2 regions of the Thermorhabdus hydrogeniformans genome follow, and region 1 is predicted to be linked to the other one. Evidence: riboswitches for the same ligand, from Rfam matches in the RefSeq annotation. Region 1 holds a riboswitch; the other holds the start of a gene.
What was found. A riboswitch is a leader RNA that binds a small molecule or an ion and turns the genes downstream of it on or off. The one in region 1 is predicted to bind FMN.

Region 1 (16,415 bases):
CAACGGCATAGGAAAATCGACCCTTTTAAAAATTCTGGCTGGTAAGCTGGAACCCGGGGAGGGAAGCATTTATTACGGCCATCAGGTGCAGGCGGCATATTTTGCCCAGGAGCAGGAAGACCTTTCGCCCGGCTCCACCGTACTCGAGGAAGTGTGGGGCGCCGCCCCGGATCTTTCCCTCACCCAGGTTCGCACCTTTCTGGGCAGTCTGTTATTTTCCGGTGACGAAGTGGAAAAGACCATAGGAACATTGAGTGGCGGCGAAAAAAGCCGCGTGGCACTAGCAAAAGCCATCTTGCAGGGGGCGAATTTACTGCTCCTGGACGAGCCCACCAACCATCTGGACATCATCTCAAAAGAGAAACTGGAAGACGCCCTGATGGACTTCGACGGTACCATCATAGCGGTTTCTCACGACCGTTATTTTTTGGCAAAAATCGCCACACGAATATGGGAGTTTTCCGCGGAAGGTATAAGGGACTTTGACGGTGGTTATGAATATTACATTGAAAAAAAGAAAGAAAACAGGCAGGATGATATCCCGGAAATAAGCCAGAGCAAGACCCGGCAGCGAAAAGCTAAGTATCTGGAAAGAAAAGAGCGGGAACAAAGACGGCAGGAGGAACTGAGGCTAAAACAACTGGAGCAGGCCATACTGGCGAAAGAAGATGAACTGGAAAGCCTGGAGCTTTTGTTGTGCAAACCGGAAGTGTACAGCAACCCCGATAAGGCAAGGGAGACCAACGCCAGGTACAGGGCGGTTCTTTCAGAGCTGGAAAGGTTATATGAATGCCTGGGTGAATCAGACCTTGCAACAAATAATTGAGTGAGACAAATGCACATTGACCCTTACAAATAAATTGAATTAAGGAGAGAATTTCAGGTGATTGACAGGGATTTCCTGACTCTTGGTATCGAAACTTCCTGCGATGAGACCTCGGCGGCGGTTGTAAAGGGCGGCAGAAAGATTTTATCCAACTGCATATTCTCGCAGATTAAGTGGCATGAGAAGTTCGGCGGCGTGGTACCGGAAATAGCGTCCCGAAAACACCTGGAGGCCATATGTCACGTGACCCAGAAAGCCCTGGACGACGCCGGGGTAAGTTTTCGCGATCTCAACCTTATAGCTGCGACATCGGGGCCGGGCCTGGTTGGAGCTCTGCTGGTGGGGGTGTCCTATGCCAAAGGCATTGCCTATGCGACAAAAAAACCCCTCATCGGGGTCAACCATATCGAGGGCCACGTATTCGCCAATTTTTTGGAAAGTGATTTCGAGCCTCCGTTCCTGTCTCTGGTGGTTTCCGGCGGCCATACCCACCTGGTCTACGTAAAAGGCTACGGGCAATATGAAGTGATGGGCAAGACTGTCGACGACGCGGCCGGGGAGGCCTTTGACAAAATCGCCAGGGCGCTGGGGCTGGGCTATCCGGGAGGGCCGTTGATTGACATGGCGGCAAAGCGCGGCAACGAAAACGCTGTTTCTTTTCCGGTGGCCCATGTAAGGGAAGATGACCTTTCATTCAGTTTCAGCGGCCTCAAATCCGCCGTTTTAAACCATCTCAACCGCATGAGGCAAAAGGGCCTGCCTGTGGTCGTCGAGGATATTGCCGCAAGCTTCCAGAAGGCCGTAGTGGACGCCCTGGTGGAAAACACCATGCGGGCGGCCCGCAGGAAAAATGTCAGATCCATAGCCCTGGCCGGAGGGGTTGCGGCCAACAGCAGGCTCCGGGAAGAATTTAAGGCAAGGGCCGGAAACGAGTTTAACATCCACTTCCCCCCGGCGGAGCTGTGCACCGACAATGCCGCCATGATCGCATGTGCCGGCACTTTCAGATATTTCGAAGGTTTTCGATCGGATATGACGTTAAACGCCCACGCCACCCTAAGGATTTTTTGACAAGCTGTGGAAATGTGCATTATTTGCCTGGGGATATTGTGGATAAGTCATGGACAAACCGGTTTTTTAGTTTTTTTGCTGTGGATAACTCTGTGGATATGTGGATAAATACTTATTTTCCCAAAAAAAGGTCGTTTTTTGGAGGTTGAGCATGAGGAGAGTTGAGAGACATGCGGCGGTGGGAGAGGCCAATTCCCTCTGGCATTGGTACAGGACGGTAAATCCCCTGAAGGTCGTAATAAATTTTATTGTGATTTACACCTGCAGGTTTCTGCCCTGGCTTCCACTGAAAAATGTTTTATACAGGGCAATAGGAATGAAAGTGGGCAAAAAGGTATCGGTGGGGCTCATGGCCATGTTCGATATCTTTTTTCCGGAAATGATAGAAATCGGCGACAACTCAATCATCGGTTATAATTCCACCATCCTGGGCCATGAGTACATGGTAAAAGAATGGAGAAAAGGCAGGGTAATAATAGGAAAAAACGTCACCATAGGAGCCAACGTAACAGTACTGCCCGGAGTAATAATAGGTGACGGCGCCATTGTTTCCGCCTGTTCGCTGGTAAACAGGGACGTGCCGGAAAACGCCATGGTGGGAGGAATCCCGGCAAGGCCGCTAAAGTGAGTCTTTCCACATTATGATGGCATCTTCTTTGTTGTCCGCGTAATACCCCCGCCTTATGCCCCGGGGCTCGAAACCCAACTTTGAGTAAAGATTCTGCGCTACATAGTTGCTCTTTCTGACCTCAAGTGTCATCTTTTCCGCGCCGTATTTCTTGGCAATGGCCATAAGGGTCCTCATTATGAGCTCTCCGATGCCTTCCCCCCGGTACTCGGGGAGCACCGCCACATTGGTGACATGGGCCTCGTTGAGAACTATCCACATGCCGCCGTAGCCGACAACTTTATCACCGCATTTGGCCACTATATAGTGTGAAAACTGGTTATCCCTCAGCTCACAGGTAAAAGTATAGCGAGACCAGGGTGTGGTAAAGCTTTCCTGCTCTATTTTCATCACATCGTCCAGGTGATGCATTTTCATGAGTTCAATTACCACGTTCTCCTGAGCTCTCTCCTCCATGGCGCTCCTCCCATTTTTCTTCTGCGTTAGATTTCCTTATATAAAAGGGTTTTATGGAAAAGCAACTGTCAAAATTTCCATTAATGTATTCCTTTAACCCGGCTGCCGCTATCGACGAAGCCCTGGGCATTGAAAAAGCCGGATGCGCTATGCAAACATTATTATTTCCGCTTCCGCTTTTTCGGCCGTCTGCGGCAATTTCATCAAGAAATCCTTTTACCAGCGGCGCCCCGTCGCCCAGAACCACCACCCTTTCCGGCATTTTCATTAGTTCTTCGACCAGATCTACGGCCTTTACCACTTCATAATCCCTGAACCTTTTCAAATTTCCGCTCTCCCAACGATAAAGCGAGGTGTATACTTCCCCCCTCTGGGCGTCCACCACCGGGCAGAGCAGGCCGCTCTCACCCATTAAATTATATGCGAGACCGTCCAGAGTATTGATGCCTATCAGTGCTTTATCGAGGGCGTGGCATATACCCTGGGCGCAGGCCATGCCTATCCTGATCCCCGTAAAAGAACCGGGGCCTCTGGCCACCGCAATGGCGTCAACTTCCTCCAGGGCTATCCCCCCGTCTTCCAGAACGCGGTCCAGAACTAACATCAGCTTTTCCGAGTGGTTCTTTTTATTGTTTACAATGTACTCGGCAATGAGTTTTTCTTCGCTTAAAAGTGCCACTGTGGCCACCATAGAAGAGGTGTCAATACCCAGAATATACATTATAGATTCAGCTCCCGGAGGATTTTATCGTAATGCTTGCTGTTTGACTTAAAGTTTATTTTGCGGCGTTTTTCATCGACAGCCTCAATTTCAACCCACAGGAAATCCCGGGGAAGCATCTCCTTTACCTTCTCGGCCCACTCCATCACCACCACAAAACCTTCCAGGTAATCGTCAAATCCCACGTTTGCCAGTTCTTCGACGGATTTTAGCCGGTAGACGTCCATGTGAGCCAGGGGCAAAACCCCGTCGTATTCGTTTATGATGGTAAACGTGGGGCTGGTAACATCCTCATTTATACCCATCCCCCTGGCGATGCCTCTTGCAAACGCCGTCTTGCCGGCGCCAAGATCACCGCTCAGGGCAATAAAATCGCCCCTTTCCAGGAGACGGCCGAGGCATTCGCCGAGTTTTTCAGTCTCTATTTCGCTGCGGGTTTCAAACACCTTTTCCATAATTACACCTTTTCATTTTAAATAACCGGTGTGAACGGCCGGCGAACTTTACGCCCTTTCAAACAGCATTAATGCCGAATAATTATCTACCGGTTCACTTATATCCTTTGGCGGAAAATCCGATCTTTAAAGATATTTTATTATATGCAAAGGCAAAAAACAAGCTCTATCAAAAGACAGCTAAAAGCGGGATTAAATAATAAAAAAAGCTCCGCAATGGAGCCTTTTTACTCTCTACCTGTGCAGTATGGGGGACAGTTTTTTATAAATCAGGGCCGTAATTATGGTGAGCACAATGCCTTTCAGAACGTTGAATGGGAATATACTGTATACCACCAGTGTCTTAAGGTCAACTATGCGGGGGTTGACCTTTGTTCCCATGGCCACCACCGCGTCGGTGGGTATGTTTAAAACTTTTTGATACAGCGGCACGAGGACATAGTAGTTGGCTGCAGCCATGCCCAGGGCCATCACAATCGTGCCCACAGCCATTCCTATAATGGCGTTCTTCTTGCATTTTTTAAGGGAATAAATCCACGCCGCGGGAAGTACCAGGAGAACGCCTGTGACGAAATTTGCCGTCTCACCTATGAATGCCGTCTGGTTCCTGAAAATTGCATGCAGGATATTCTTGATGGCTTCCACCATTATGCCGGCACCCGGCCCCATGGCAAAACCCGCCAGAAGCGCCGGTACGTCACTGAAGTCCAGCTTGAGGAAGGCGGCGAACAGCGGCAGAGGGACCTCTATAAGCATGATTAAAAACGCCAGGACTCCAAGGACCGCGGTTTTTGTTAAGACTCTGGTTTGATGCATACTTTTTTTGATAGCCTTTTGATTTACTGCCGACATAGTCAAGACCTCCTGTTATTTGTTAAAAATTATAAATCAAAATGCCCCGGAAAACCCAGGGCATTTACAGGCATAAACTTAAAACCTTCTTCCTTCCAGACTTTACTGTCGGCTTTGGCTTTTCACCAAATCGGCTCCTGAAAAGGAGCTCGCGGGCTCGCCCTCTCGGGCATACCGCCGGTCGGGAATTTCACCCTGCCCTGAAGGTCTTTTGCAATTTCTATTCAATTTATTTTTTACATTATAGCACAGGCCCGCTGAATTTTCAATACCCATCCTTTCGGCCTTGTGGTTATTTTATGATAATGTCATCCGCGGTAAGCATAAGATCTTATCTCTCATCAGCTCTCCCCATTCCCAAAAGCCTTTGTTGCCGGTGAGGATAATGTTCCCCCTTTCATATGGGGCACCTATAGCTGAAAGAAGCAATTTGAGCCTGGGCCGTCAATGTGGAGATAGCCTACTTCATCGACTACAACGAGCTTTGGCCCCGTATTGATTCTCATGTCTTTTTCTCGCTGGCTCCTTTATGGGCTTTTTGAGGTCTTCAATAAGCCAGGAAAGGCGTGTAAAGTAAACTAAGATACCATAGTAAAGCCCAGGGTTGCGGCAAGGTCTTCGGAAGTGGAGTTCCATATGGGTATTCTGTTTTCGTCGATGCCCAGTATCCGGTTTTTTTTGGGGTGAGGACTATGTCGGTTACTCCGCCGAAATATTTAAAACCGTGGATCATGCATCGGATAAGTGCATGGACGTCGCAGGGCCTTTAGCCTGCTGGCCGGGTTCGGTTTCGTAGCCCCATACAGCGGGTAACTGTTTCGGAGATCTAAATTCCTTTACATAACCCCTTAAGATTGTGCGGCCGACGGTATAGCCTTCTTCTTTTATCTTTTCGTAGATAAGTTCGCAATTAAATATACAAAAATTCATCAGCCGTTGAATGATATCTTTGAATGGTTCGAGCTTTGATCCTCTCTTGGGATTGCGGCTTCCTCTCCAGGATGCCGTCTGCCCGAAGGTATTTCATTATGTTAGTATGATAGGTATATTTTGCTAAGAGGTGGAGCAACACCTTTTTGTAGCTTCTGGAAAATTTACACCAGCGGCGATTACTTTTCAGCTACAATTGGTCCGATGCCCGTAGTTATTTTAGAGCAATAACCTACCCAGAAATGAAAAGCTATTGAAATAAAAACAATGGCACATTACAGAGGAGTAAAAAAGTCAGTCCAACTAAATTTATGAATATGTTCCTTCATAACAGAGTAACACTCTTGTTATTTAAAATTTATTGTGTGTTCTTTTTTAATATAGAAACCTTGTAGTTTTTTAGTTCGTGGCTGCTTTATTAATTTGGCACGGTAATTGCTAAAAATTATAAGCATGAAAAATAAATTTAAGAAGGGAGGGGTAAGATTGAACATATTGCTTGTATGTGCTGCTGGTATGTCAACAAGCTTATTAGTATCTAGTATGAGAAAATTTGCTGATCCGGACACAAAAATAAATGCTGTGGCATATTCGGAACTAGAGGATGCTATAACAGATTATGATGTTGTTTTAGTTGGTCCACAATTACGTTACAAATTAAACGAAATCAAGAAAATTGCCGTAAATTACAATAAACCGGTAGATATAATCGACCCTATTGCTTATGGAAGAATAGATGGGAAAAAAGTTCTTGAGTCTGCTAAATCACTTTATATTAAAAACAATAATGGAGGTAATTAAATGGCCATAGACATAGAAAAGATTGCTTTTAAAATAATACTGTATGCTGGGAATGCTAAATCCGAAGCATATAAAGCTTTGAATGAAGCAAAGCAGAATAATTTCGAAAACATCGAAAAGTATATGAATAATGCAAAAGATGAATTAAATAAAGCTCATAATGTACAAACAGAATTACTGGCAGAAGAAGCAAATGGAAATACTATTGATTTGCCAATTATACTTGTACATGCCCAAGATCATCTGATGACTGCTATATCAGAAATTAATCTGATAAAAGAATTAATCGATTGTATTTTGCAAATACACAAATTAAAAAATTTTGTTAGTAAAAAATTATAGGAGGTATACTCCGTGGAAAAAAATAATAGTTTAAATGATAAGATAGTCTCCTTTGTCATGGATAAACTGGCAGGTCCCATGTCCAAAGTAGCAGATAATGTTATTTTGAATGCTGTTAGAGATGGTTTGGTCGGCGCAACCCCTGTTATAATTTTAGGAAGTATATTTTTACTATTAGCTGCATTAGGCCAACCTTGGATCGGTAAAGGTGAACCTTTAATACCATCAATGTCTCCTTATTCGGATAAATTTCTGGTTTTGTTTAATTTAACTATGAATATTTTATCGCTATATGTTTCTATAGGCATAGCTATGTCCTATGCAAAACATTATAAGCTTGACTTTTTAAGTGCTGCTTTATTAGGGGTAATGTCTTTTCTATTAATTACAACAAATATTGTAAAAGATGGTACAATATCAATAGGACCATTTAGTGCTGTTGGGCTTTTTGCAGCAATTGTAGTTTCTATATTTTCAGTTTGGGTTTACCGCATGTGTATAGAAAAGAATTTAATAATAAAAATGCCTCCAGGGGTTCCGCAAGGAGTAGGAAACGCTTTCTCTGCACTGATACCCTTCGTAATAGTTGCTGGAGTTACTTGGGGAATAAGGACAATAATCGGATTTGACCTGGTTGCATTTTTATCAACATTAATGAAGCCTATATTTTCAGCTGCTGATAGCATAGTAGCCTTTACTGCAAGAGTATTTATAGGAATGTTGTTATGGAGCACTGGCTTACATGGAGATAATATGCTTGCTCCAATAACTCAGCCTCTGCTAGCTGCTTGGGTAGCTGAAAATGCTAAAGCATTATCTAGTGGAGCCCCAGTTACTAATTTACCCCATATTTGGACTACCGCTCTAGAAAGGATGGTATTATGGACATCTTCGGCATGGGGCTTACTATTCTGGATGTATAAATCAAAACTTAAGCATATTAAAGCCTTGGCTGTGGCATGTACGCCAGCAGCTATCTTTACCATAATTGAACCATTGGTATTCGGTCTCCCGGTTGTAATGAATCCGTATTTTATCATTCCGTTTATCCTATCTGCAACTGTGGCAGCTTTCGTAACATACGGGGCAATCGCTTTACATTTAGCCTCAAGGGTATTTGTTGAACTTCCCTGGGCAACACCCCCACCAATCTACGCTTATCTTGGAACAGGCGGAGATTGGAGAGCTGTCTTGTTAGTTGTAATAAATTTCCTTATTGGTGTTGTAATTTATTATCCTTTCTTCAAAGCATTTGAAAAGAGCGAAATAGAAAAGGAACAAGAGTTTAACACAGAAAAGTAAAAAAAGAGCTTAATACTTTGTCAAAATAACCTTGATTGTCATAAGCTTGTTATACTAACTCAGTATAACAAGCTATTTTATTAAATGAGTTGTTCTATGTCTTAGGACTTAGATTTTTTGTTTTCTTATGCGAGTTCTCTTACAACTGAAATGAAACTATTGCTCTTCGCTTTTGATTCGTTTAACATGATAATAGATATACTCCCAGTATTTTTCTCTAATTATAACATTTGAGATATCTAAAAACTTACTGTAAAAGTCTACTAGAAGGTGAAACTTCAATGAAACGGGAAGAAATAATTTTTAATAAATTAAGGGAACTTTGTACAAAAAAATACAAACATGACAATTGGAATGGGTCAAAGAAGTTTGGTTTATCAGCCCAAGAACTATCAGAAATATTAGAAATGGATAGGGCAAATATTAGTAAAGACTTAAATAATTTAGTAAAAAAAGAGAAGGTCATAAAGTTCGTAGGGCGTCCCACTTTATTTTTCCCTGTAGATATGATTAAAAATATATACAAGCTTGAAGAGATTAATTCTTTTGAGATTAGTTCCATTGATGAAATTTTAAATCAAGATGAAGATAAATTATTCAATATAATAGGGTTACAAGGCAGCTTAAAATCTTGTTTTGAACAGTTAAATATGGCTATTTTATATCCGCCTTTTGGCTTGCATACACTTTTATATGGTAAAACTGGTGTAGGTAAAAGCATGCTTGCAGATTTAATGTACTCAATAGCTCAGAAAAAAGTGCCCGAAAAGTTTAAAACGTATGTAACTTTCAATTGTGCAGATTATGCTCAAAACCCGAATCTTTTAATGACTGAGTTATTTGGATGTATTAAAGGTGCATACACTGGAGCAGATGTGGCTAGAAAAGGAATAATAGAAAATGCAAATAATGGAATACTTTTTCTAGATGAAGTGCACAGGCTTCCTCCAGAAGGTCAGGAAATGCTTTTTTATGTAATGGATAAAGGTGTTTTTAGAAGAGTAGGAGAAACCAAGGAATTTACAAGAGTAAATGTTTTAATAATTTGTGCGACAACTGAAAAACCTGAAAGTGTTTTATTACCGGCATTTTACAGAAGAATACCAATGAAAATCTACGTGCCAGATTACTCAGAGAGACCAGTAGATGAAAGAAAACGATTAATTGAATTTTTCTTTAATAATGAGTGTAGGATACTTAATAAAGCTTTTAAAGTGGATAGTCGAATAATCGATTTATTATGCAACTATGATTGTAGGGGTAATGTGGGCCAGTTAAAAAACGACATAAAACTTATGTCAGCTAGAGCTTTTGCTCGGGCCTTAACAAATAACGACAATACAATAACTATATCTTACGAAGATGCGGCAGAAGTGATCGGTCATAATAATACAAATGTGAGAGATATACCAAAAAATTATGTAATATTTAATGGGAGAGGGTGTGTTTATCAAGATACAGGTAATGGAGATGATGACTTATATGAGAATTTGCTAAACAAATTAAATGAATTAAGCTTACAGAATTGTTCGAAAGAAGAGATCGAAAAATCGTTGATCAACGAGATAAATAAGTATTTTAAATTGAATCCCGAGGAGATAAATTTTAATTTTGATGCAATTAAAATGTTTGTAGAAGATGAAATTATTGAACAGTCGAAGATTGTTCTTGACTTAGCGAAAGAGAAATTGAATAAGAGCTATAATAATTCAAATATCTTGACTTTATCCCTGCATCTTAAAACAACTATCAATAGATTAAAAAGCGGACAACCAATAAAAAACAATAAGATAAATTATATAAGAAAAAACTATCCCAAAGAATTTATGATTGCTTTAGAGGCGGCAGAAAAAATTGAAAAGAATATGTCGGTGAGTATACCTTTAAGCGAAGTGGGTTTTTTAACATTATTTCTGGTTTCCTTAGATAATAAAAACAATCATAGCAGGGTAGGTATACTTGTAGCCTGCCATGGAGACAACATCGCAAGTTCGATGTTAAAATTGGCCAATAAACTACTTGGGAAGAATATTGGCCAAGCAATAGATATTCCTTTAGAAAAAAGCGTTGAAATTACCATAAGTGAAATTATTGAAACAGTGAAAAAAATCGATGAAGGAAAAGGTGTGCTTGTTTTAGTAGATATGGGATTAATTTCAAATGCCAAGGACATTATTAGGGATAAATCGGGGGTAAAAGTTGAAATAATTGAAAAGGTAAGCACTCCAATGCTTATACGTGCCATAGAAAAATCCTTAATTTTCGATGGTACAGTTGAAGAATTTAAAAAAGAAATTATATCAGATTATTATCAGGATGCCATTTGCTATGAAATTCAAAAAGATGACGTTAATGAGAAAAATTTAATCGTAATATACTGTATTACGGGCAAAGGAACAGCCATAAGACTAAAGGAGTTTATTTTAAAAAATATGAGGGAGAATTTATTAGATAAAGTTGAAATTATTATAGAAGATAAAGAGTTTATTCACCTTACTGAGGAAGAGGTAAAATTAAAATATGGAGAAAAAATACTTGCAATAGTAGGAACATTAAAAAATAATTTTCGAGATATACCTTATATTTCTGCAGAGGAGATATTTCTACAGGACGGCATAAGAAAATTGTCGTTGATAATAGAAAGTACTGAAGGATATAATCCATATAAGGAAGGCGAATTATCTCTTAGTAAAGTTTTAAAATTTGTTAATCCAAATTTATTAGTTAAAGAATTAAGAAAGATTTTGCTTGCTTTTGAAAATCACTTCAATAAAAAACTTGATCCTAAGATAGTAGCAATAATTATTTTGCACATAGGTTGCATGGTAGAAGATCTAATTTTAGGTAAAAAGCTAAAAACATTTGATAATTTCTCATATGTATACCAAAAATATGATTCTCAAGTCCAATATTTAAAAGACTTACTAAAACAAATAGAAAATATTTTCAACATATCAATTCCGGATAGTGAGATTGCAAGGATAATTGAAATCATTATGGAAAACTGAGTAACACACTAAGTTTTATTTAGCATAGTGTGTTACTTTTTTTGTTGGGCATTGTATTTGCTTGCTTATAGCAGGTAAAAAACAATTGGCATAATATTTGCTAAACAATAATTAGAGAAAAAAGCATGAGAGGAGGGTCCTATAGCGCCTCATATTGTGCTCTGGAAAATGCGAGACTAGATAACAATGAAACAATTATTTAAGGAGGATCCAAAATGGCTAAAGTTAAAAGGATAATCGATTGTACCAAAAGCGATTTTGAAAAAATGAATGCAGTAAATCTAAAGGAGTCAATTTTTGCTGCTGAGGGAAGAACGATACTCGCACAAAATTACGTTATGCGTCCAGGTCTTATAGATGATATAACTAATACAGAACTGGAAGCAGCATTTGGGGCGGATATGATTTTATTAAACGGATATAGTTTGGATGAAAAACAGGAAATGCCCGGATTGCTAGGTATGAGATTAGAGGATGTCAAAAAACTAGTAAATAGACCACTGGGAATCTATCTTGAATGTCCGGATATCAATTCAACTGTTTCAGGAGAAAGGCGTGAAATTACAAATGATAGAAAAGCTTCGCCCGAGAATATAGAAAAATGTATAAAAGAGGGAGCAGCTTTTATAATATTAGGCGGTAATCCGGGAACCGGAACAACCTTTGAAAGTATAATAGCAGCTACTAAATTAGCGAAAAGCATAGTAAAGGATAAGGCGCTTATATTTGCTGGAAAATGGGAAGATGGTACTGTTGAAAAAGTTTTAGGGGATCCTCTCGCCAAAAGGCCGGCAAAAGAAATAATTAAGGAGCTAATTGAGGCCGGTGCAGATGTTATCACCCTTCCGGCCCCAGGATCCCGCCATGGAATTTCAACAGACATGATAAGAGAATGTGTAGAATTCACTCATTCCTACAAACCGGGTACACTAGCGATGGTATTTCTTGATAGCTCAGTGGAAGGAGCAGATGAAGATACCATTAGACAAATAGCTTTAAAGATGAAAGAAACCGGAGCGGATATCCATGCTATCGGTGATGCAGGTTATCCAGGTGTAGCAGTACCTGAAAACCTTTATCAATTATCGGTGACAATAAGAGGGAGACGTTTTACCTGGAAAAGGATGGCTGGAAATAATAGATAGGAGTCACTTTTAAGAGGCAAAAATGGAATCAAAGTAAATGAAAATGTTGGAAAAATATTTGAGGTGACTTTATGTTAGTAGCTTTGGGTAGTGATCATGTAGGTTATGATTTAAAAATCCAGATTAAAAAATATCTAGAAGAAAAAGGAATAGAATGTAGAGATTTTGGTGCTTTTGGAACTGACAGAGTGGATTACCCAAAATACGCATTAAAAGTGGCTAAAGAAATTGTATCAGGAAGATGTGAAAAAGGGATATTGTTTTGCGGAACCGGTGTGGGCATGGCAATAGCAGCCAACAAAGTTAGAGGGATTCGGGCTGTTGTTTGCAGCGAGCCATATTCAGCGTTACTTTCAAGGGCACACAATGACACTAATATCCTTGCATTAGGTTCAAGAGTTGTAGGCGTAGAACTTGCCAAAATGATAGTTGATCAATGGGTGAATTGCTCCTTTGAAGGGGGGAGACATCAAAATAGAATTGATCAAATATCAAAGATTGAAAGAGGCGAACAAATTGATTAAAATTTGTCCCTCTCTCATGTGTGCTGATTTTTCAAAATTAAAAGATGAAATAACAGAACTTGAAAATGCTGGAGCAGATATGTTTCATCTTGATATAATGGATGGTAAATTTGTTCCCAATTTTGCACTTGGCCTTGAAGATGTAAAAGCTGTGAGCAAGTTAGCTTCAATTCCACTTGATGTCCATCTTATGGTAGAGGAACCTGAAAATTATATAGAGAAATTTTTAATTTACGGTTGTAAAATATTGTATGTACATTTAGAGGCCTGTAAACATATCAGCCGGACACTTTTAAAAATAAAGGAAAATAAAGTTGAGGTTGGACTGGCATTGAATCCTGGAACTTCTATCGCATTAATAGAAGAGGTACTAGAATATATTGACTGCATACTTGTTATGGCAGTAAATCCAGGTTTTGCAGGACAGAAGTTTATTGAATCTACAGTGAATAAAGTGGCTAGATTAAAAGAATTAATTGATAAAAAAAATTACAACATAAAAATAGCCGTAGATGGTAGTATTAATGAAAAAAATATAAATAAACTTTATAATGCCGGTGCAGAATATTTTATTGTTGGCACTGCAGGGTTATTTAATAATCGCAGTTATGCAGAAAACATTCATAAATTAAAAACTTCCATTTTTATGCCTGGAAGAAAAATTAAGACATAAAATTCAGTCTATTTATATTTAGACTATTAAGCGGTTCCAAAAGTTTTACAATATTTCATAACCATTATAGAGAAAATGATATCCTTTAAAAACTCAAGCGTAAGGAGCAGAAATCTGCTCCTTACGCTTACAAAATGCATTGCCTAAAACCGGTGTTTTGTTAATGGCGAAGACTTTAAAAAGTGGACGGGTAGAATATAATAGCTTTTTTTTGATGTCGAGATGCTCCATAAGCCACCTAAACCTGACACACCCATCCTTTCGGCCTATCGCCTGTATGCAACTTGCCCGCTTATTATAACATAAACAGGAGTTGATTTTACATCCAGGGGATGCCCATCCCACACGACAATATCTCCATCTTTGCCGGCTTCAAGGCTGCCCACCCGGTCGGCGACGCCGATTATCTCTGCCGCATTAATGGTGATGGCCGCCATGGCATCCTCTTCCTTCATACCCTCTCTTACCGCCAGAGCCGCGCATACGGGGAGATACTGGATGGGAATTACCGGGTGGTCCGTCATTATGGCCACCTTTACTCCTTTGTTTGCAAGTATCCCCGGTGTTTTAAAACTCAGGTCCTTAAGCTCCACTTTGGAGCGCGAAGTCATGGACGGCCCCACCACCGCCGGCACGCCCAGCTCGGCCAGCTCATCGGCCACCAGATGTCCTTCCGTGCAGTGCTCTATGACGATATCAACGTCAAACTCCCTGGCTATGCGGATTGCGGTCATGATATCGTCGGCCCTGTGGGCGTGGGCTCTCAGAGGAAATTTTCTGTCCAGGACATCGCAAATGATCTCCATTCTCAGATCCCTTTCTACAAACTTTTCCGGGTTTCGCTCTGCCTCTTCAAGTTTATTCTTATAATTTAAGGCCTTTACCAGAGTCTCCCGTAAAAGAGCTGCAGTGCCCATGCGGGTAGACGGCATTTTTTTCTGTTCACCGTAAACCCGCTTGGGGTTTTCCCCAAAGGCTACCTTAAGACCTGCCGGTTCTTTTACCACCATACGGTCTATAACTTTGCCCCAGGTCTTCACAACAATGGACTGACCCCCTATTACATTGGCACTGCCGGGCCCCGTAAACACACAGGTAATCCCCCCTCTTACCGCATCTTCAAAGGCCCTGTCGTAAGGGTTTACAGCGTCAAGGGCCCTCAGGTGAGGAGTAACAGGGTCGGTCCATTCGTTGCCGTCTTCGCCTATTTCCCCCACGGCCTCCTCAAAAATACCCACATGGCTGTGGGCGTCGATAAAACCGGGAAACACGTATTTGCCGGAGGCGTCGATTACCTCGGCATCCCGGGGGATCTTGAGCCCTTTCCCCACTTGTTTTATTTTGCCGTTTTCTACGAGAACGACGCCGTTATCCACAACGTCGCCGGCCATCGTAAAAATCTTTCCGCCTGTTATTGCAAGCATCCGACTTCCTCCCCGTTAAGGCATTCAATTTTAATTTTTTGCCGCTTCATTAAAGCATTTAAACAACCTGAACTGCAGGGGGTCACGCTCCCACATTTCCTCCGGGTGCCACTGAACTCCAAGGCAAAAAATGCCTCTGCCCTCTGCCTCAATGGCCTCTATCACGCCGTCGGAAGCCCTCGCGGTGATTTTGAAGCCCGGTGCCAGGACCTTTATCGACTGATGATGGAAGCTGTTCACCCTTATGCAGCTTTGCCCCGTTATTTTATACAGCAGTGATTCTCTGTCAATAATTTCAACCCGATGGGTGGCATACCATTCAGGAGCATCCTGCTGATGCTTTACGGGGCTTTTGATTTCCGCCGTGATGTCCTGAATTATGCTGCCTCCCATGGCGATGTTTATAAGCTGTATTCCACGGCAGATGCCGAGCACCGGCTTGCCTCTTTTTATCATTTCCCTGGCCAAAAATATTTCCGTCCTGTCTCTCTGGGGGCATACCTTCCCCAGATGGGGATGGGGCTCTTCCCCAAAATATGAAGGGTCCACATCGGGCCCGCCCGAAAATAATATCCCATCAAGCCGTGCGGCCAGAGCCCGCAGGGTATTTTCATCTTCCAGCGGCGGTATAGCCACCGGAATTCCACCGGCCTGCTCTACGGCTCTAAAGTACCCCTTACCCAAAGAAGCCTTTTTCTTATAAAAATCGTAAGAGGCGGTTATTCCTATTAAAGGCGGCAACGGTTTCACCTCTTTTTACTTACGGCAGAAATTTTACGGCTATTTTTATTAATTTCGGGTCAAACTGACCACCCGCATTTTTTATCAAAACTTCCTTGGCTTCAGCGGAATTTCTGGTCTTCTGGTACGGTCTTATAGATGTCATGGCGTCATAAGCATCTGCTATCGCCATTATCCGGGCGCCCAGGGGGATGCTTTCGCCCGATAATCCCTCGGGATAGCCCGTACCGTCATACCGTTCGTGATGCATGCCGGCTATCACTGCAAGGTCCGCCAGCGCTCTTACCATACTGATTATCTCCATAGAGTACACCGGATGTTTTTTCATCAGCTTGAATTCATCTATAGTAAGCGGCCCCGGTTTATCTAATATTGCCCTTGGAATCGCCACTTTTCCGGCATCATGAAGGTAAGCTGCAAACTCCAGCCGCTTTATCTCCTCTTCGGCCAACCCCAGTGCTTTAGCCAGAATGCCGGAATAACGGGCAACCCGCTCGGAATGGCCGGCGGTATAGC
Region 2 (16,415 bases), on a different contig from region 1:
TGAGGCCGAGCCAGCTACTTGTATTAACTTTATGTTTTTGGACGCGGAAGATGAAATCAACCTTGTTATTGAGACAAATGTATGGCTTGACCCGGGTCTTTTTGTTCAGGATGTCATGTTAAAAATATACTCGGAAAACAGGACTCTGGAAATACCTCTTTCGAGGCCTGATATAAGAATGGCCTGGCCAAAAAGAGGTTTGTTCGTCATCGACATTGGAACTTTTGTAAGGGTCCTCTATGCTGAAAGACGCATATTTTAACGCCGGTCTGAATGCATATTTGACTATTATTGACCATTATTCAAAAATAAGAATGAATACTTTTAATCACCTGTCCTTTATCCGCGCCGGGGGCATTTTTTTTTATTTTTAGACTATAATGCAATATTTGCAATTCAAAGCGACATATACTAAAATATTATACCACCAAAGGAATTGTTTAGAAAATTTAATTGATTAAAAAAGCGATAAGGTTGGATAATTCAGGGCTGAATATAAAATAATATTAATACTGACTGAATGAGCATATAATGGGTAATGCATGCCTTTTTCAAAATAACGACACAAGGGGGTATATATATGAATCTCGCCATACTAACCACTTATCCTCCGCGGGAATGCGGTATAGCTTCTTTTTCAAAAGATCTAAGGGATAACCTTGTAATGTGGGACCAGAATGTAAAGATCCTGGCCGTCAGCGACAAAAACTCATCATATAAATACCCGCCTGAAGTGGTTTTTGAACTGTGTGAAGATAAAAAAGACGATTATCACCTGGCTGCGGAATTCGTCAACACCGCGGACCTGGATGCGGTTTTCGTGGAACATGAATACGGCATATTTGGGGGAAATGACGGCAGCTTTGTACTGGACTTTGTGGTGAATCTTGAAAAGCCGTTTATACTGAATACCCATACGGTCCTGCCCGCACCGGGGTTCCGTCAGAGGGGCATTCTGAGCAGACTGGGGCAGAAGGCTACAGCTGTAATATGCATGACCCGGCGTTCGGCAGAGCTTTTAAACAGGGTTTACAGGGTCCCAATGGAAAAAATTTATGTGGTGCCTCACGGTGTGCCCATTTTTAAAGAAAAACCCAGGGAAGCCCTTAAAAAAGCATACGGGATCGCCGGAAGGCCTCTTGTGACCACCTTCGGGTTTATCGGGCCGGGTAAGGGAATCGAGCTGGGTATTAAGGCCATATCTTATTTAAGGGAAAAATACCCCGATATTGTCTATCTGGTGGCCGGAGAGACGCATCCCAATTTAATGAAGAAGATGGGGGAGGTCTACAGGGAATCGTTGGTGGAACTGATAGAGACCCTGAGGCTGGAAGAAAATATAAGATTCATCAACAGGTACATCAGTCTCGATGAACTGGGAGAAATTCTATTCATGACCGATGTTTACCTTACCCCTTATCCCCACCGGAACCAGGCGGTAAGCGGGACCCTATCCTATGCCATCGGCTGCGGCAGGGCGATAGTTTCAACTCCCTATGATTATTCTCTTGAAGTGCTTTCCGACGGAAGGGGACTTGTGGCGTCCGAGGCGAACCCTGAGAAAATTGCCTCATTGATAGATTCCATCCTGTCAAATCCCCAGTTGAAATCACAGCTTGAAAAAAGGGCCGCAAAACTGGGCAGGACGATGTTTTGGCCCGAAGTGGCCCGGTCTTACGTCAATATCCTGGAAAATATCCTCCAGATCAAGGCCAGCAGGAAGGTGTTTTAGGCATGTACAGGCACTTTATAAATATGACGGACAACACCGGCATGATACAGTTTTCCGACAAGTCAAAGCCCATGCCGGAAAGCGGTTATACCGTCGACGACAATGCCCGGGCACTCATTGTGGCCATGGGCATGAAGGAGAGGGAACGGGAAAGGCTTATAAAAGTCTATTCCAGATTTATGGAAGAAGCGCAGGATAGCGGCGGTGTGTGGTGGAACCTGAAAATAAATGGAGAGTTTTCACCGGTTTTAAATTCCGAAGACTGTATAGGCCGCGGCGTGCTGGCGGCGAGTTTCGCTCTGAGCTGTGATATAGCCGAGGCGAAAAATTCAGCCGTGAGGATGTTAAAAAAGGCTTTGCCGGTGGCCTCCAGATTAACTTCCGCCCGTGCCATGGCATACTTGCTTCTGGGGCTTGTAAACCTGATTAACAACTCTTACGACCCTGCGCATCTTCTGCCTAAGGCCAGAGAAATGGCCGGCCGGTTGATCGACCTCTATGAAAAAAACCGCGGCGACGGCTGGCTGTGGTTTGAAGATAAACTCACTTACTGCAATGCCCTTCTGCCGCATTCCCTGTTTGGCTTTTACACCATAAGCGGTGACAGGAAGGCCCTGAAGGTGGCCAGGGAAACGTTAAAGTTCCTGACGGACTCGCTGTTCAGGAGGGGTTATCTAATTATTGTGGGCAACCGCGGCTGGTGGCAAAAGGAGAGCGATATTCCGCCTTTCGACCAGCAGCCTGTGGATGCGGCTTCCATTGTGCTTGCCTGTCTGCAGGCGTATATCGCCACAGGGGAAGCGGAATACGTTGAAAAGGCGCAAATGGCGTACAAATGGTACTGGGGTAAAAACATAAACGGCCTGCCCCTCTTTAATGAGGAAACCCAGGGATGTCATGACGGTCTGATTCCCGAGGGGGTAAATCTTAACCAGGGGGCGGAAGCCATAATTTCGTTTTTAATGGCCCACCAGGTGTTGAATGACGTGATGGAAGAAAAACGCCAGGTGTTAATTCCCGCGGTGTGAGGAGGAACTGTATGGGTGCTGGATTAAAATACGGGGAGGACCTGTTTTACGAAACACTGGAGAACATAAAAAAAGACCTGGTGAAAACCGGAGAAGTGGATGTGGTTATAGGCATTCCGTTTTATAATGAAGAGGAAACCCTCCCTGAAGTCGTCAGAGTTGCCAGGGAGAGTTTAAAATCGGGGAATCACAGTAAACTTATCGTATGCGCCGGAGACCCCGCCGGTGAAAAGGTTTTAAAAAGATTAAAAGAAATGGACAGCGATGTCACCGCTTTTTTAATGCCTTCCGGAGTAAACGGAAGGGGTTACAGCATCAGGGCCATATTCGAAGTGGCTCGATTTTTTGAGGCTGATGTGGTGCTCCTGGAAGCCGATTTAAAAAATGATGGAGAAAGGGGTTTAAAACCGCAGTGGATAGACAGACTGGCGCAGCCCATATTCGGCGAATACGACCTCGCCATAGCCAGGTTCAGTCGGCATCCCTTTGAGGATATTACGGGAAACTTCCTGGTATCGCCTTTGATTGAGACGCTGTACGGTATGAGGTTTTCCGACCCTTTGAGCGGAGTTTTTGCCATATCCCACGACCTGGTGGAGGATATGTGCGCCGAATTCGACCAGTTCAGGGAAAGAGCGGGAGGTTACGGGATAAACCCCTGGATTGTCACCACGGCGCTGAAATGGCAAAAGCGCATATGTGAGGTGTATCTGGGGGCCAAAATGTCGCCTGTCACCCTGGTAAAGAAAAATCTTGTATTTAAAGAAATGACCAGGGCTCTTATTGCCTGCATCAAAAAGGACGAAGATTTCTGGTTAAACAATAGTATCACTTTAAAAAGACCAGACGCGTTTGTGGGAGAAGAAAAGGATCAGCCGCTGGAGGTAATCTGCGATTACAAGGAGTTTGCACGCACATTTAAGAGGTATTATTTTCATTACAAGCACCTTTTTGAAAAACTACTGCAAGGCGATTTAATAGATGCACTGGACCGCCTGGCCGAAAGCCGGGCCGGGTATTTCAATTTTTTGCCCGGCGTCTGGGCGAGGGTGGTTTATGATATATTGCTGGCGGCAGGTTTCGAATCAGGAGTCGCGGAGGAAGACCTGCTGGAGGCCCTCAGGGCCGTGTACGACGGCATTGTGGCGGAGTTTTTAAAGCAAATGGCCGACCTTGAAAAAGCTCTGACAGCAAGCGGCGTGGATGCCGCTCCCATAATTTCGGCCAGGGCCCGGGATATTTTCGAAGATTTCGCTCACGCTTTTTTGGCATATAAATCCGAATTTTTAAGAAAATGGAAGTTGAAGGCAGATGAAGCAAGGCCGGTGCTCACTCCGCTGGATTACCTGGAATTTATACCCGGAGTTCCGATAGTATTGCCCAGAAAACTGAGGGGGGCGGGAGACAGGGAAATTTCGACAGGCGACGTTTTCAGAAGGCTTCAGAAAAAATACGAGAACGCCTTCAGGGATTTCATGCACCTTCTGGGAACGGATACCGGCGCTTCATCGGCGGAAATAGGCGATAAGTTAAAGAGCTTTATGCAACGGATGGAAAATACCATTGACAGGCTGTGCCCGGGAGACCTGCACACGGCGGAAGGCACCATGATTTTTCTCAGAGAGCTCTTTGAGATCTTCCCGCATAAAAAAGTATTTTGTGTCAAATGGGAGATCCTGAGAAAATTGCTCTATGAATTTCCGCCGGCCAATCTGTTGCTCAGACTGGGCTATAAAAACATGCGCCAGCTCCTGGACAACATGGATGTCAGGGACATCCTGACCCTGGCTCAGACTGCGGAGGACAAGGATTACTTTGACAGGATATTTTACTGGCTCAAAGACAACTTGAGGCCTGACAGTTTTGAAGAGGCGGAGCTCAAACCTTTGGTCATAAGCCAGCATAATTTTGCTGGGATAGGAGAGTTCAGGGAGATTTCCGACCTGAACCGCTTGACGGCGCGCATCGCGGTCACGAGTCTTGGCAAGGGTATGGGCGGTGATTTTCCCAAACTCAGGTATTTTACGAGGGTGGCCAAGAGCATAGTGGAAGCTGAACACTTTTCTGATCTATGGAGAATGTACGCCCGGGAGCGGAAAGAGGTGGGGCGGAAGTTTGCGAATTCCATTCTGGGGCACTACGGAAAGGCCATGTTTTCCGCCCATCACATATTTGAAAACTGGCACCAGAGGGAATTTGCGGCGAGACTGGAAATACTTTCCCGGAGGCTGGCGGAAGAAAACTTGGCGGAGGAGTCGAAGGATATAAGTTTGATGGCCAGAGGGCACGGCCTGAGCATGATATTGAAAGATGGCACCTTCATGCCGTGTTCTGCATGGAGCTGGGCCAGTTTCAGTTTCAAAGGCGGAGAAGGAATTCCCACCCCACTTTTTTTACATGTGGAAAGGGACTGGTTCAACCATGACCTGCTGGAAGAGATATATAAGGAAATGGGGTTTAATCCGGGGGAAATAATGGAGCAGGTTTTCCAGCTCATCAGTCAGGGCCGCGAGAGCAGCGATCTGACAAATGCACTTCTTGGGATTAAGCCGCCGTCGGAGAAAGTGGTGATCCAGGAACCGGAAACGTGGCCCGCGGCTGGGGAACTGAAGAGGTACAGGTTGAATCCTATTTTAAATCCCGTAAAGGAACACTGGTGGGAAAACCGCTATGTGCTGAATACCGCCGCCATCAGGATAAAGGACAGGGTTTACCTTCTCTACAGGGCTTTCGGAAAGGATGAGGTGTCAAGAATCGGCCTGGCCATTACGGATGGTTATAATGTCATTGAGAGGCTTGACAGGCCCCTGTTTGCTCCGGAAACCGAACAGGAGAAAAAGGGTTGCGAGGACCCCAGGGTCGTGCTGATCAACGATGAAATATTTATGCTTTATACCGCCTATGATGGAGTGGTGGCCCAGATAGCCGCTGCATCCATATCCATAGAAGACTTTTTGAATCGCGATTTTGACCGGTGGAAGAGGCGCGGCCTTGCATTCCCCGGCCTGTGGGATAAAGACGCACTTTTGTTTCCGGAAAAGATTGAAGGCAAATACGTGATATATCACAGGCTGGAACCGAGTATATGGATGGCTTATTCAGATGAACTGGTATTTCCGTGGCCCAGGGAAGGCCATAAGATTATAATGGGCCCCCGGGCGGGTATGATGTGGGACTCTCTGAAAATCGGAGCCGGATCCCAGCCAATCAAAACCAGGTATGGGTGGCTGTTGATATACCACGGCGTGGACCAGGAGATGGTCTACCGGCTGGGTGTCATTTTAGCCGACCTGAAGGACCCGGGCCGGCTGCTATACCGCTCCCCCAATCCTATTTTGTCCCCCGAGACCGAGTGCGAAATAGGCAAGAAAGGAGAATGCTGGGTGCCCAATGTGGTGTTCACCTGCGGAGCGGTCCCGGCCGAGGACAAAGAGGTGCTTGATGATGACGACGAGATTCTGGTTTATTACGGCGCCGCGGATACCAACATCTGCCTCGCCACGGGCAGAGTGGGAGAGCTGATTCCGGAAGAGGTCAGGAGAAGGATAAAAACAATGTGAGGTGCTGCCCGGAGAATGATTGTAACCCGGAGAATATTGTAAAAAGTGTTATTTAGACCCTGTTTCTTTGAAATTGTCAGCATTATAGGTGTTATTATAACAAACTTTTAAACCCTGGAGGTTTTCCTTCAGGGTAATTTTAATGGGCTTTTTTACATGTTGCAAAGCCGTTCAATCATGTAAATAGACCGTTTTATGAAAAAAGAGAAAAACGCCGGAAAAATTGTTTATATAAGACTGGCATAATTTTACAATGGTTTCTTTTATAGTATCGTGGTATTATTTTTATTGAATCGAGTTCGCGGCCAAGATTTAAGAAAATTATAAAATAAAAACAAAATTCTATATACGGCGGGGCGATTTTTTATTAAGCGGGGTATAGGCCGGCCTTTGATTCGGCGACTATGCCGACCTGAAATAACACATATGACATTATCTCTAGTGTTAAAAATACATATAAAAAGGTGACATATATAATATTTACAGGTGATTTTTATAAAACATAAGATAATTTTGTATAAACTTTAAAAGAGAATTTCCGTTGATTGTGCCGATAATTAATAAGGTATTTGCAAGACCTCGACAAAACAGATGCGGCTTAGTCGATCGGGAATGGGTTCTTCCATGCTAACTTCCTCTGCATTTATATTACGCGTAGACATTATTAACTCCGGTATGGAGGTCGCGCAATGCTTAATATACTTCTTATAGATCCCGACAGTGAGAGCAATTCAAAAATGTCGAAAAGAATAAGGCAGACGGGGCATCGGGTGAAAGAATGCAGCGATTTTTATGAAGCGGTTCAATTATTAAGGGAGGATAACTTTGACGCCATAATAACGAGAGTAACTTCCTCTGACTTTTACATACCGGATTGTTCACCATCACATTTCACTTACAATAAAAGCAGGTATATTGCCCATTATATCGGAGATAGTGAAAGCAATGCAAATAAAGAATTTTCTGAAGTAATTGCCGAATTATCTTTTAATTACATTAGAGAAACGAAAGACAATATTTTTTTGTGCGCCCTGGACAACAGGAGCGTCGATGTGATGATAATCGAGCCGACTGAAATTTTGCGTATAGGTCTCAGGACGATAATAGAGGATACATCTTTTTTTAATTACGCAGGCGAGGCGGAAAGGGCGTGCGATGCCGTCTCCTTGCTGCAAAAAATACACGCAGACGTAATCCTGCTTGGTGTAAACCTGCAAGATAGTAAGGAGCTGGAAGCCTGTAGGCTGATTAAAGTTCAGCATCCGTATTTGCATTTTGTAATTTTCTGCAACCATGAAGAGCAGGAGCTTGCATTTCAATATATTAGAGATTGGGCGGATGCTATTTTGCTAAAAAATTGTGATAAAACCGATTTAATATATGCCATAACCAAAGTAGTTCAAAGGGGGAAATTTATAGATCCGAAAATAGTTAATGGATTGCTGGCAAAACCAAGTAGCGAGAGCGGTAAAGATCCGCTGCACCTTTTAACGGCTCAAGAACAAAAGGTTTTTTACGGGTTGGCCTTGGGAAAAACAAACAAGGAGATAGCCAGTGAACTGTATCTGTCCCCGGCGACAGTAAGAAATTACGTCTCAAAGATTTTGCGCAAGCTTAATTTACCCAACCGGTCTGCTGTGGCATCGTATGCCATGAAAATTTTATATATTCAAAGATAATTATAAAAATGACATGGATTAAATAGCGATTGCGGTGATTGTGAAATTCGACATAATTATATAGATAATGACAAAAGTTACACAGGTGATTGCAAAAAATGTGACGAATAATGATAAAAATTGTGACAAATATGACCCCTGCAAGATTTGCATTTAATATTTTTATAGTATATATTGTACATAGAGTAGTAAAATTTACCTATATTTCCAGGTCAATAATCCTAAATACCCTAAATACTGGGTAAGGTTTCCGCCGGGTTTTATAAGGGTGGATGAAAAACATGAAATAATAATATCATAAAAATAATTAATATTTATAAATTCAACAAAAATTAAATATAAATAAAAATTTCAAATTAAGCGTCGGGTTTGATTTCTAAGCCTTTTGCTTATATTTTTAGGAGGATTTTAATGCAATTATTTTCAAAATGGAATCATGAAGATAAGACCAGAGTCATCGTCTTTGCGCTTGTGTCGGTTATTTTTTTAATTTATTTAACAGAACCGGATTCTGACATTTTGTCACCGGTTTTTTACATAATACTTATTTTTCTATCGGCTATAAGCTTTTCCACGAAGTGGAGCTGGGTTTGCCTGCCTGTGTTAATCTCCCTGTGGGGCTATGTCTACCTGAAAGAACATGCCGGAAATCTTGCTTTATACAGATTTGTGCTTTATCCGGTAGTTTTTGGGCTGGTTTATACGGCGGGCTTGCAATTTAGAACAATGCTCATAGAGTTAATCAGCAGTAGTGAATTTGTTAAAAACCAAAATAAGGAACTTGAACAGGTTTACACCGGAATGTTGAGCGCTTTAGTTAGTGCAATTGATGCAAAAGATGACTTTTTGCATAATCATTCAAAAAATGTTGCGGAAATCGCTCAAAAAATCGCTCGCGGCATGGGTTTATCCTCTTCGGAAGTAAAAGAAATATATTATTCGGCCCTTCTCCATGATATCGGGAAAATCGGTGTCAGAGAATCTACACTCAATAAAAGTTCACCTCTTACAGAAAGTGAGTGGTGTGAAATAAAAAGGCACCCGATTATAGGGGCTTTAATACTGGGCCATGTTCCGCAGTATCAGTCACTGGCAGATAATGTGCTTTACCATCACAAACATTTTAATGGCAATGGATACCCGGAAACAAGACTTAAAGGCAAAAATATACCGGTTGGGGCACGGATAATTGCAGTAGCGGATGCTTTTGACGCAATGATCTCAGATAGGGTTTACAGAAAAAAGATGACCATTTTTGAAGCGTGCCAGGAGTTAAAAAGGTGCAGCGGAACCCAATTCGATCCGGATATCGTAAAAGCTTTTATAGCGATAGTTTGCAGTGAATATCAAAAGAATTAGCGGTCCATTAAAAAACTGGGGGCATAAATGATGAATAAAAAAAACCCTGATATGATTGCTGGCTTTAATGAAATGTGCGCAGATATAAATGTCAATAGCGACAATAAAGGAGAAACATGGGTAGCGTTTGAAAAGGGGAAGTTCAAAGTAAACCACCCCAGTCAAGGCCCTTTTCCTGTTGTCGTTCCTGGTAAAAATTTACTATTTAAAGTCAATGGTGAAGAAAAGTGCGAACCTACACCTGTTAGCATGGGCGACAGGTTGGAAGTAGAAGTTATTAACGAATATCAAAAGGGTTCATGGAGTATAGAGATATCAACAGATGGGCTTGAAGCTCTGCTTTCTGTAGAACCTTCCGTTAAAATCGAAAGGTACCTGCCGGATTTTTCCCCTGCAGAACGTTTACATCTTGAGCCTCTAGAAATAAGAACTTATGAAAGTCCGCTGACGCCGGACGAACTTTTATCGGAATTGAAAAAACTTAATATTTCATATGGAATCGACTGGCCTGCTTGTGTTTCTGTCAGCAATATTAAAGAGCCGACAAAGATTATAGTAGCGAGAGGCAGACCTCCTGAGCATGGTATTGATCCCAGGATTGAAATATTATTTCCAACTGAAGAGAAAGAAGTTGTGCATTTTGAAGATGGGAAGGTTGACTTTAAAAATCGTTTTAAATTTACTTGTGTTTACCCCGGCGAGTTGCTTGTAAAAAAAACACCAGGCATTCAGGGTAAACCCGGAATCGATGTAAAGGGACAGGTTATTCTGCCGCGTGAATTTGTTGATATAGAATTGGTTTCAGGCAGCGGGACCGTCCTGAGTTCCGACGGCAACATGATCATTGCCGCGTCCCAGGGAAGGCCTGTATTACATAAATATGGCAACAGGGTAGAGGTAAAGATTTTGCCGTATCTCGAACATTTCGGCGATGTAAATATGGAAAGTGGTAATATACATTTTTCAGGCGATATCTTGATATCGGGCGATGTTAAAGACGGCTTTTCTGTAATAGGGGCGGGCAAAGTTAAAATAGGCGGTATTGTGTCGCATGCCACTGTGAAAGCGGAAGATTCTATTACAATTAATGGCAATGTGATTTCTTCAACCATAGTGGCGGGCAATGAGGCGTCAAATACCAATCTGCTGCGTTTAATCAAAAAATTGAAAGACCAATTACAAAAACTGGTTTCAATAATTAACCAGCTCATAAACGTTGCGCCTGAAGAATATAAATATTCTCTGGGTTCTTTGGTTAAAATTGTAATAGACAGCAAAGTGCCGGAAATATCTCGCGATGTTGAGAGCTTCAGTTCCGAAGTGTCAAAAATGCCGGATATTTTGAGGCCGACGGGATTGACCCAATTTGCGGAAAAACTGGAAAATATGCTTGTTAAAGCGCCTTTATCGGTTAAGAATATATTAGAGCTGGAGAATCTTATTAAAGATGTTTTTAAATGGTACCAATTCTTCAATACGAGTCAGAAAAGTAAAAGTGACATAAGAATGAAATATGCGCTTAATTCAAATTTGGTGGCTACGGGAAATGTATACGTAACCGGCCATGGGTGCTATAATACAATGATTAACGCAGGCGGAAGAGTTGATATTTATGGTGTTTTTCGAGGCGGTGAGATATATGCTCGCGGTGACATATACATAAAAGAGTTAGGGTCGGAAGTTGGGGTAAATACCAGGGTGTATACCGAAATGAATTCTAAGGTGGTGATCGAAAAAGCGTATTACAACACCATTGTCCAGATAGATAAGTACAGTTATAAGTTCGATAACATATCAGAGGGCATAAATTTGGATATAGAAAAATTAAAAAAGTCATGATGGTGATTTGAGCAGATGATGCGTGCTTTAAATACTGCGTGTAAATCAAAACGTGATGCCCAAAATATGAGAGGTTGTTTTTTTTAGGATTTTGTAATAAAATAATTACACATAAAATAAATTGAATATGCACTGTTGAAAGTCTTCAGGGCAAGGTGAGAAGGCGAAAGCCTTCAATTCCTGACCGGCGGTAAAAAGCTTAAGCTTTGAGCCCGCGAGCCGAAAGGCGGATCCGGTGAAATTCCGGGGCCGACAGTATAGTCTGGACGGGAGAAGACTGTTTTAACTGTAATGTGCAATGACCGTTACCGCCCTGAAGATTTTTCTTCAGGGCTTTTATAATGCCCTTAGGATGTATAAGTTTGGAGGATGATAGATGGAAAGGGACGAATTTTTTATGCATAGGGCACTTAAGCTTGCGGAAAAAGGAAGGGGGTATACCAGTCCCAATCCCATGGTCGGTGCAGTGCTGGTTAAAGATGGAGAAATAGTCGGAGAGGGTTTTCATAAAAAAGCCGGTGAACCCCATGCGGAAATACTGGCCTTAAAACAGGCCGGAGAGAGGGCACAGGGTGCCGAACTTTACGTTACTCTGGAACCGTGCAGCCATTACGGCAGGACGCCGCCATGTGCCGAAGCTATTGTAGAAGCTGGAATTAAGCGGGTGATAGCAGCCATGCAGGACCCCAACCCCATGGTGGCCGGGCGGGGTATAAAAAGGTTAAGGGAGGCCGGTGTAGAGGTAACGCTTGGAGTAATGGAAGAAGAAGCCAGAAAATTAAATGAGGTCTTTGTTAAATACATCACTTCTAAAAGACCGTTTGTGATAGGGAAGATAGCCCAGTCGTTAGACGGTAAAATAGCTTTAGCTGCGGGCAAGTCCAGGTGGATTACGGGAGAGCCCGCTCGAATAAGGGTGCATGAACTTCGGAGCTGGTATGATGCGGTTATGGTAGGTATCGGGACGGTGCTGGCGGATGACCCGCTTTTAACCTGCCGTTTGCCGGGCGAAAATAAAAATCCGGTGAGAATAGTGGTGGATTCTGCTGCAAAAATACCCCTTGATGCCCGGATGTTAAAATGCGGCGGCAGGGTAATTCTTGCTGTGACGGAAATGGCGGATAGGGACAAAATACGGGTTTTGAAAGAAAACGGAGTGGATGTGATAGAGACCCGGTCTGAAGATGGCAAAGTTAACCTGGCGCAACTTTTTGAGATTCTTGGGAATATGGGTATAACCGGAATTCTGGTGGAGGGCGGGTCGGGGCTTCTGTCTTCCATTGTAAGGCAAAATCTTATGGACAAACTGTTGATATTTTTGGCGCCTTTGCTGATAGGGGGAGACGGATTGAGTTCGATAGGCAGGCTAACAATCGATGATTTAAAAGAGGTTCCAAGATTTGAAATTAAATCTATCGAGCAAGTAGGCCAAGATCTCATGTTGGAAGCATACCCGATCTGACCTTTGATTAAAGTTAAGGTGATGGTCGGAGCCGTTTTAATTCGCGATAAATTAATGAATTTTTTTATACTTTTTTTATAGGGAGATGTAAATGTGTTTACGGGAATCGTTGAAGAAATGGGAGTTGTTTCTCAAATTACAAAAACGCCATCGGGAGCTGAAATAACAATTTCCTGCAAAAAGGTCCTGGAAGATTTAAAGTTGGGTGACAGCGTAGCGGTAAACGGTGTTTGCCTTACCGCAAGAGATGTGAGGAATAGTGCATTCGTCGCCGATGTAATGCCTGAAACTCTAAAAAGCACCAACCTGGGAGAACTTTCCCGGGGCGATTATGTGAATTTGGAGAGGGCTCTAAAATTCGATGGGCGCTTCGGCGGCCATATGATTTCGGGGCATGTTGACGGAAGAGGGAGAATTCTCAAAACCTATCCTGAAGGCAATGCGGTGGTTTTCCAGATAGGCGTGCCATCGGAGTTAATGAAAGACATGGTTCCCAAAGGCTCCATTGCCGTAGACGGCATAAGTCTGACGGTTCAGGCTGTGGGAAATCAAAGCTTCACGGTTTCTATAATTCCCCATACGCTGGCGTCTACAGTTTTGCGGCATAAACGCCCCGGCGATACGGTAAACATCGAGACAGACATTATTGGAAAGTATGTGAAGAAATTTTTAACGGAGAGTAAAACTGCTTATAATTTTGCTGCGGAGGCAGCCGACAAAAGTCTGACAGCAGAGATTTTAAGGTCGTACGGATTCTGAATTTGCGATTTTTCCGCCAAAACCCTTATATAATCCACTATCATAATGATCAATAAAAAATTCTTATCGTGAGGGAGAATTATATTATGTCTGAAAAATTTAATTTTAATACAATTGAAGAAGCTGTTGAAGAAATTAAGCAGGGTAAGATGATCATTGTTGTGGACGATGAGGACAGAGAAAACGAGGGAGATCTGCTAATGGCTGCCGAAAAAGTGACTCCTGAAGCTATCAGCTTTATGGCCACCTACGGCCGCGGGCTCATCTGTGTCCCTATAACGGAAGAAAGGGCAAAAGAACTTAACTTATCGCTGATGGTCAGCCAGGGTAGCGATCAGTTGGGAACAGCCTTTACCATTACGGTTGACCATATAAGTAATTCCACGGGAATATCGGCTTATGACCGGGCTTCTACCATAAAAGCCCTGTTAGCCCCCTCCACACGACCTGAAGACCTCCGGCGGCCGGGCCATATTTTCCCTCTTATAGCCAGAAAGGGCGGGGTTCTGCGAAGGGCAGGTCATACCGAAGCTGCAGTGGATCTTGCCCGATTGGCCGGCTTTTATCCCGCAGGAGTCATATGCGAGATCATGAAAGACGATGGGACCATGGCAAGATTGCCGGACCTTGTCAGGTTTTCCAGAGAACACAATTTGAAAATCATCACAATTGAGGAACTCATAAGATATAGAAAAACCAGAGAAAAACTGGTGGAAAGAATAGCCGAGACGCAGCTTCCTACCGACTTCGGGGAATTTAAACTTTTATGCTATAAAGACGTCATTACCGGCGAAACCCACCTGGCGCTGACAAAAGGGGAAATAAATCCTCATGACGTACCGCTTGTAAGGGTGCACTCCGAATGCCTTACCGGAGATGTATTTTTTTCCCAGAGGTGTGACTGCGGGCCCCAGTTGAGGGAAGCCATGAAAATCATTCAGAAAGAAGGGAAGGGTGTAATTTTATACATGCGACAGGAAGGCCGCGGAATAGGCCTCGCCAACAAGATAAGGGCTTATGCTCTCCAGGATGCGGGATTCGACACGGTAGAGGCGAACCTGAAATTAGGATTTCCGCCGGATCTTCGGGATTACGGCATTGGAGCGCAGATATTAAAAGACCTGGGTATAGAAAAAATGCGCCTTTTAACCAATAATCCAAAAAAAATTGTGGGTCTTTCAGGATACGGCCTTGAAATAACAGAGCGAATCCCGCTTAAAATCACCCCTTCAAAAAATAATATAAGATATCTAAAAACCAAGAGGGAAAAACTTGGTCACCTGTTATAATTGTATCTGGTTTTCACCCTTTATAAAATTTTAATATTAAAAAATTTAACAGGGAGGATTTTTATGCCCAAAATAATAGAGGCCAAACTGTCTGCCGAAAACCTGAAATTCGGTATCGTAGTCAGCCGCTTTAATGAATTTATTACAGAAAAATTGTTAGAAGGAGCGCTGGACTGCCTTGTGCGACACGGTGCCGGAGAAGAGGATATTGAAGTGGTGCGGGTGCCGGGGAGTTTCGAAATTCCGCTTGCTGCAAAACTGCTGGCTGAAAGCGGGCGCTTTGATGCGGTAATATGCCTGGGCGCCGTTATCCGCGGTGCCACACCCCATTTCGACTATGTGGCGTCCGAAGTTTCCAAAGGGATAGCATTGGTGGCACTGGAGTCAAAAGTACCCGCCATATTCGGCGTTCTTACCACCGATACCATAGAACAGGCGGTAGAAAGGGCCGGTACCAAGGCGGGCAATAAAGGCTGGGATGCGGCACTGACGGCCATTGAAATGGCCAATCTAAAAAAGTTATTGTAATTCCATCCCGAACCATCTGATTGCACATAATTTGAGGACGGCTTCATCAGGCCGTCCTCAATGGTTTAAGATGGGAAGTAACTAATTTTTTGAGAATACTGCTCCATTAAACCCGGACAAATACCATAGTTCACTCAGAACAACCTGAAGATGGATAAAAGATGTTGAGAAAAAAAGGTTTATGATGATATACTTAAAAAAGCCGGCGATCTTTGATTAATTCTATATTTTATTAGTGTTTTATGAAGGATTTTTGAGATTGACGTCGAAGATAAAAAATAGGCCAACTACATAATGCGGAGTGATTTCAAGTGATTGAGATGTACGGAGTCTCCAAGGTTTATCCGGGCGGTCTTGTAGCCCTTTCAGATATAAATTTAAAGATTTCCAAAGGTGAGTTTGTCTTTATCGTCGGCCCCAGCGGCGCTGGAAAGTCCACTTTTATAAAGCTGTTGTTCAGAGAAGAATTGCCCACCAAAGGCCAGATATTTTTTAACGGAAAAAATGTGACAAGGTTAAAACCCGGGGAAATACCCTATCTCCGGAGGAAAATGGGTATCGTTTTTCAGGATTTTAGGCTTTTGCCCGAAAAAACCGTTTACGAAAATGTGGCTTTTGCCATGGAAGTGGTGGAAGCGTCCGGCAGAGAAATAAGGAAGAGGGTTCCGGAAGTGCTGGAAAGGGTAGGCCTTGCCTACAAGACGAAGGCCAGGCCCGCAGAACTGTCCGGGGGGGAGCAGCAAAGGGTGGCCCTTGCCCGGGCGCTGGTCAATAACCCGGATGTCATTATTGCCGACGAGCCCACTGGAAATCTTGACCCCGACACTTCATGGGATATCATGAAACTTTTGAGTGATATAAATAAAAGAGGCACCACGGTGGTTGTGGCCACCCATGCAAAAGAACTGGTAAACGCCATGAGAAAACGGGTCTTACAACTGGATAAAGGCAGTCTGGTAAGAGACGAAGAAAGAGGGGTCTACAGTAATGAAGCTTAGAACTTTTAATCACTTTTTCAGAGAAGCCTTTATCAGTCTTGTAAGGAACAGGTGGATGAGCCTTGCTTCCATAGGTTCGGTGGCCTCCGCCCTCATCATTCTGGGGTCTTTTTTGCTCCTTTCCGTCAATTTCGACCACATTCTGAAAGACGTCGAGTCTCAGGTCGAAATTACCGCATATT

Region 2: linked by a shared signal. The riboswitch ahead of ribD (bifunctional diaminohydroxyphosphoribosylaminopyrimidine deaminase/5-amino-6-(5-phosphoribosylamino)uracil reductase RibD) and the one ahead of ACKX14_RS08925 (ECF transporter S component) in region 1 are both predicted to bind FMN.

What each region holds. Positions count from the first base shown of each region.
Region 1 covers NZ_JBJYKD010000015.1:16,965-33,379, reverse strand. Annotated here, with positions in the region: gene ACKX14_RS08955 (ABC-F family ATP-binding cassette domain-containing protein) at 1-826, shown strand, start outside; gene tsaD (tRNA (adenosine(37)-N6)-threonylcarbamoyltransferase complex transferase subunit TsaD) at 887-1,897, shown strand; gene ACKX14_RS08945 (acyltransferase) at 2,049-2,525, shown strand; gene rimI (ribosomal protein S18-alanine N-acetyltransferase) at 2,517-2,981, opposite strand; gene tsaB (tRNA (adenosine(37)-N6)-threonylcarbamoyltransferase complex dimerization subunit type 1 TsaB) at 2,947-3,702, opposite strand; gene tsaE (tRNA (adenosine(37)-N6)-threonylcarbamoyltransferase complex ATPase subunit type 1 TsaE) at 3,702-4,157, opposite strand; gene ACKX14_RS08925 (ECF transporter S component) at 4,392-5,009, opposite strand; FMN riboswitch at 5,089-5,221, opposite strand; partial or broken gene ACKX14_RS08920 (IS21 family transposase) at 5,603-5,769, opposite strand; partial or broken gene ACKX14_RS08915 (IS21 family transposase) at 5,778-6,036, opposite strand; gene ACKX14_RS08910 (PTS sugar transporter subunit IIB) at 6,426-6,740, shown strand; gene ACKX14_RS08905 (PTS lactose/cellobiose transporter subunit IIA) at 6,741-7,082, shown strand; gene ACKX14_RS08900 (PTS sugar transporter subunit IIC) at 7,095-8,384, shown strand; gene ACKX14_RS08895 (sigma-54-dependent transcriptional regulator) at 8,666-11,392, shown strand; gene ACKX14_RS08890 (DUF7916 family protein) at 11,608-12,537, shown strand; gene rpiB (ribose 5-phosphate isomerase B) at 12,609-13,061, shown strand; gene rpe (ribulose-phosphate 3-epimerase) at 13,054-13,734, shown strand; gene ACKX14_RS08875 (amidohydrolase) at 14,001-15,158, opposite strand; gene ACKX14_RS08870 (gamma-glutamyl-gamma-aminobutyrate hydrolase family protein) at 15,189-15,899, opposite strand; gene ACKX14_RS08865 (HD-GYP domain-containing protein) at 15,919-16,415, opposite strand, start outside.
Region 2 covers NZ_JBJYKD010000019.1:2,352-18,766, forward strand. Annotated here, with positions in the region: gene ACKX14_RS10095 (hypothetical protein) at 1-262, shown strand, start outside; gene ACKX14_RS10100 (glycosyltransferase family 4 protein) at 581-1,732, shown strand; gene ACKX14_RS10105 (hypothetical protein) at 1,735-2,760, shown strand; gene ACKX14_RS10110 (glycoside hydrolase family 130 protein) at 2,772-6,320, shown strand; gene ACKX14_RS10115 (response regulator) at 7,010-7,999, shown strand; gene ACKX14_RS10120 (HD-GYP domain-containing protein) at 8,711-9,358, shown strand; gene ACKX14_RS10125 (DUF342 domain-containing protein) at 9,389-11,197, shown strand; FMN riboswitch at 11,335-11,479, shown strand; gene ribD (bifunctional diaminohydroxyphosphoribosylaminopyrimidine deaminase/5-amino-6-(5-phosphoribosylamino)uracil reductase RibD) at 11,574-12,659, shown strand; gene ribE (riboflavin synthase) at 12,753-13,418, shown strand; gene ACKX14_RS10140 (bifunctional 3,4-dihydroxy-2-butanone-4-phosphate synthase/GTP cyclohydrolase II) at 13,505-14,707, shown strand; gene ribH (6,7-dimethyl-8-ribityllumazine synthase) at 14,771-15,235, shown strand; gene ftsE (cell division ATP-binding protein FtsE) at 15,547-16,233, shown strand; gene ftsX (permease-like cell division protein FtsX) at 16,223-16,415, shown strand, end outside.